Regions from separate parts of the Pseudomonas sp. MDT1-85 genome, predicted to be linked through region 2. Evidence: predicted binding sites of a transcription regulator. Region 2 holds the regulator's gene; the other holds the start of a gene.

Region 1 (2,198 bases), 180 kb from region 2:
GATTGCTCTGATCCTTCAGCGCTCCGGAACCGGTCGCCATCGCCAGATCCAGAATCGGAATGGTCGCCCCCCGAATACTTGCCACACCGCACACGACAGGACTGGACTTGGGCATCAGGGTCAGCTTGGGGCATTGCAGCACCTCACGAACCTTGAATACGTTGATCCCATACAGCTGCTGGCCGTCGAGACGGAACAACAACAGCTCAAGGCGATTCTGCCCCACCAGTTGCGTGCGCTGGTTCACCGAATCCATTACACCAGCCATGCCCAGACTCCTACACCAACGCTAAGTGTGTTGCGACGCACATTCTTCACTAAACGGCACGGCGCTTGCTTTTTAACTCTTATGAACACAGAACCGACATTTTTCCGACACCTGACATCAACCTGTCGCAGATTACTCTGCGCGATGTCGGCCGCTTGCCTGTTCAACGCTGGCAGCCCTGCCCTTGCTGACGCGGTTACCTTGCCTGACATGCTTATCGGCGTCACTCAGGGCTTTCTTGAATTCACCGTGGAAGACTATCTGGCTACCAGTCAAACGCAAGGACGCTATGAGATCGAGGTCAACCAGCTCGATCCGCGCCTGCGCATGCCTATGTGCGACAAGGAATTGACAGCCACCCTCGAGAGCCCGGCGAGGCCTCTGGGCCGGGTCACGGTCAAGGTTCGCTGCGACGGCACCTCCCCCTGGACGGTCTTCGTACCCGCTCAAGTACGGCTGTTTCGCGACATCGTGACCACCACCCGTCCCCTCAAGCGCACAGGGATTATCGAACCTCAGGACGTGACCCTGCGAGAACGCGATATCAGCCTGATAAATCAGGGTTTTCTGACTTCCGTCGATCAAGCGATCGGACAAAAACTTACCCGACCAATGGTCGCCGATCAGACCATAACCCTGGTGCATCTCGAACAGGCGGAAGTGATTCGCAAGGGCGATCAGGTGGTGATTACCGCCCGCAGTGGTACGCTCAGTGTACGTATGCCGGGTGAAGCGCTGTCCAACGGCGGCATGAGCGAACAGATTCGGGTGAAAAACCTGAACTCCCAGCGGGTCATCAAGGCGCAAGTCACCGCGCCCGGCCAGGTGGAAGTTTCTATGTGAGCGACCCTGTAAGGATCTCTGTTCGTGAAGATATGGCGCTGCCCGAGGCTGTTCCCTAAACTGTGCCGCATGCGCAAGATGCCCGGGCGCATGCACGCTCATTGATAAATGGGCCTAAAGTTTTCACAGGGAGAGCCGAAAACATGGCAAGCGTCCAAATACCCAGAGGTTTTTTGTCATGGTCATCGATTTCAGTCGTTTAAACAGCTCCTCGTCACTTACGGGCAGTACACGGACCAGCGCTGCGAAGGAAACCGCCGAAAAAGTCGGCCAATCCGCGCCGCTGAATACCCCGGCCGAACAGGCCAGTACCACCAAAAGCGGGGAATCGGTACACCTCAGCAATGAGGCTCAACAGTTGCAGAAGGTCACTGACAAGCTGCGCGATCAGCCTGCCGTCGACAAAGCCCGCGTGGCCGAGTTGAAAGCAGCGATTGCCGATGGCAGCTATAAAGTCGACAGCAACCGTGTAGCCAGCAAACTGCTCAACTTCGAAGCCCAGCGCTAGGCCACGGCCCGCGCCAGGCTTTTGGACGCTTAAAACCCAAGGCCAGCCATGCACGACACTAATTTACTGCAACTGATCATCGACGACTTTGCCCCGGCGCAACACCTGCTGGAGCTGCTGCAAACCGAGTCCCTCGCGCTGCACGGTCGCGACATGCCACTGCTCGAAGAGATTCTGGCGCAGAAACAGGCATTGATCATTTTGCTCGAACAGCATGGCCGCAAGCGCAGTGAAATCCTCGCCAGCCTCAACCTGCCGACCAATCGCCAGGGTCTGGAGCAACTTGCCAGCCATTCGAGCATTGGCGACCAGTTGCTGGCACAGAGCGACGTGCTGACCGACCTCCTGACCCAGTGCCAGGCCGCCAACGTTAATAATGGCCAGTCGATTCTGGTGCAGCAGGCCGCCACGGCCAACCAGCTGAAAATTCTCACCGGCGGCGAGCCACCAGCGCTCTACGATGCCCGCGGTTCAACCTCCAAACTCGCAAAACCACGCCCGCTCAGTCAGGCTTGAGCCTTTCAATGAGCACGCTCTATCACGACGCGAAACATGCTGGCAGAATGCTAGCCAGTAGTC
Region 2 (2,198 bases):
CAGGCGCTCGGTGGCATCCGTGATCTGAGACACTTCCTCGGCTTGCGGCATGTGCGGGTCAATCTGAAAATTGACGATCGCGCTATGCAGCTCGCGGGTGAGCTTGCCCACTTCCTGGTACAGGCCGCGGTCACGGGTCTGGTTGAGCTCATGGATCAGTTGCACAGCGTCGCCGAACCTGCCTTTTTCAAGGCTTTCGACCAGTTCGACCGCGTGTTTTTTCAGGGTCGATTCGAAATCGCCCTGTGAAGATTCGTTTTGCTCCATAGCTCCCCCGTGACGGACTGGCTTTGCACATCAACCGATGCGTTCGAAGATCTTTTCAATCTTGTCTTTCAACGCTTGAGCCGTGAATGGCTTGACCACATAGCCGTTCACACCCGCCTGAGCGGCTTCGATGATTTGCTCGCGCTTGGCTTCGGCCGTGACCATCAACACCGGCAGGTGTTTGAGTTTTTCATCGGCACGCACGTGGCGCAGCAGATCAATACCGGTCATGCCGGGCATGTTCCAGTCCGTTACCAGAAAGTCGATGCTCCCGCTGTTGAGGACCGGAATCGCGGTAATACCGTCATCCGCCTCGACCGTGTTGGTGAACCCAAGGTCACGCAACAGGTTTTTTATGATCCGCCGCATCGTTGAGAAGTCATCAACGATGAGGATTTTCATATTCTTGTCCAATTCGACCTCCAAGCAGTCTTAAAACGCGCGCAGCACCTGAACGCGCCGTTCAATCAATTCGGCGTAACACTCAACAGTTGTATGGATTACAACGGGCCGTGGCTGATGCAGCAAAATGCCGTACCAACCTCGTTCGCAGTGTCCCCACACTGCCTGTCAGCGCGCTCGCCACTCCCCCAAACGCCCCCGCAAACGGGCCGCGCACTGGCTGTGTAACTGGCTGACCCGAGATTCGCTGACCCCCAGGACCTCACCGATTTCCTTGAGATTCAACTCTTCGTCGTAGTACAGCGCCAACACCAGTCGCTCACGCTCCGGCAAATTGGCAATCGCGTCCGCCAGCGCCGCCTGGAAGCGTTCATCTTCCAGATCGCGTGACGGCTCGAGATGAGCACTGGCGCCATCCTCGTGCAGCCCTTCGTGTTCGCCGTCCTGCAACAGATCGTCGAAACTGAATAACCGGCTGCCCAGGGTGTCGTTCAAAATCCCGTAATAATCGTCGAGACTCAATTGGAGTTCGGCCGCAACTTCGTGATCTTTAGCGTCACGGCCGGTTTTAGCTTCAATCGAGCGAATCGCGTCGCTGACCATGCGGGTATTGCGGTGAACGGAACGTGGCGCCCAGTCCCCCTTGCGCACTTCATCGAGCATCGCGCCGCGGATTCGAATGCCCGCGTACGTCTCGAAACTCGCGCCTTTGCTGGCGTCGTATTTGGTTGATACTTCAAGCAGGCCGATCATCCCGGCCTGGATCAGGTCTTCGACCTGGACGCTGGCCGGCAAACGCGCCAGCAAGTGGTAGGCAATGCGTTTGACCAGTGGCGCGTAACGCTCGATCAGCTCGTACTGCGCGTCACGTGCCGACTTCTTGTAGAGGTTGTAGCCACTGGCTGTCATAGGACGGGTCCTGCGGTCTGTTGCACGAGGCGCTCGACGAAAAACTCCAGATGTCCACGCGGGTTGGCCGGCAGCGGCCAGGTATCGACCTTCTGCGCAATGGCCTTGAACGCCAGGGAACACTTGGAACGCGGGAAGGCTTCGTAGACGGCACGTTGCTTCTGCACGGCCTTGCGCACGCTTTCGTCGTAAGGCACCGCACCGACGTATTGCAGGGCGACGTCGAGGAAACGATCCGTGACCTTGGTCAACTTGGCGAACAGGTTGCGGCCCTCCTGCGGGCTCTGGGCCATGTTGGCCAGGACACGGAAACGATTCATGCCGTAGTCGCGGTTAAGCAGTTTGATCAACGCGTAGGCGTCGGTGATCGAGGTCGGCTCGTCGCACACCACCAGCAGCACTTCCTGGGCGGCGCGCACGAAACTGACCACCGAGTCACCAATGCCCGCAGCGGTGTCGATCACCAATACATCGAGGTTGTCGCCGATGTCACTGAAAGCCTGGATCAGGCCGGCATGCTGGGCCGGGCTCAGATGAACCATGCTCTGGGTGCCGGACGCGGCCGGGACGATACGAATACCGCCGGGCCCTTGCAACAGCACGTCGCGCAGCTCACAGCG

The links. The regulator FliA, encoded in region 2, starts transcription of late flagellar genes. The targets are predictions, from matches to a motif close to CTAAAGTTTNNNNNNNNNNNGCCGNTAA.
Region 1: the regulator FliA is predicted to act here: its motif matches at 1,226-1,253, upstream of flgM (flagellar biosynthesis anti-sigma factor FlgM).

Annotation. Positions count from the first base shown of each region.
Region 1 covers NZ_CM142715.1:1,934,242-1,936,439, reverse strand. Annotated here, with positions in the region: gene ACYZT2_RS08755 (chemotaxis protein CheV) at 1-268, opposite strand, end outside; gene flgA (flagellar basal body P-ring formation chaperone FlgA) at 350-1,111, shown strand; gene flgM (flagellar biosynthesis anti-sigma factor FlgM) at 1,290-1,619, shown strand; gene ACYZT2_RS08740 (flagella synthesis protein FlgN) at 1,668-2,135, shown strand.
Region 2 covers NZ_CM142715.1:2,117,311-2,119,508, reverse strand. Annotated here, with positions in the region: gene ACYZT2_RS09580 (protein phosphatase CheZ) at 1-267, opposite strand, end outside; gene ACYZT2_RS09575 (chemotaxis response regulator CheY) at 298-669, opposite strand; gene fliA (RNA polymerase sigma factor FliA) at 838-1,578, opposite strand; gene fleN (flagellar synthesis regulator FleN) at 1,575-2,198, opposite strand, start outside.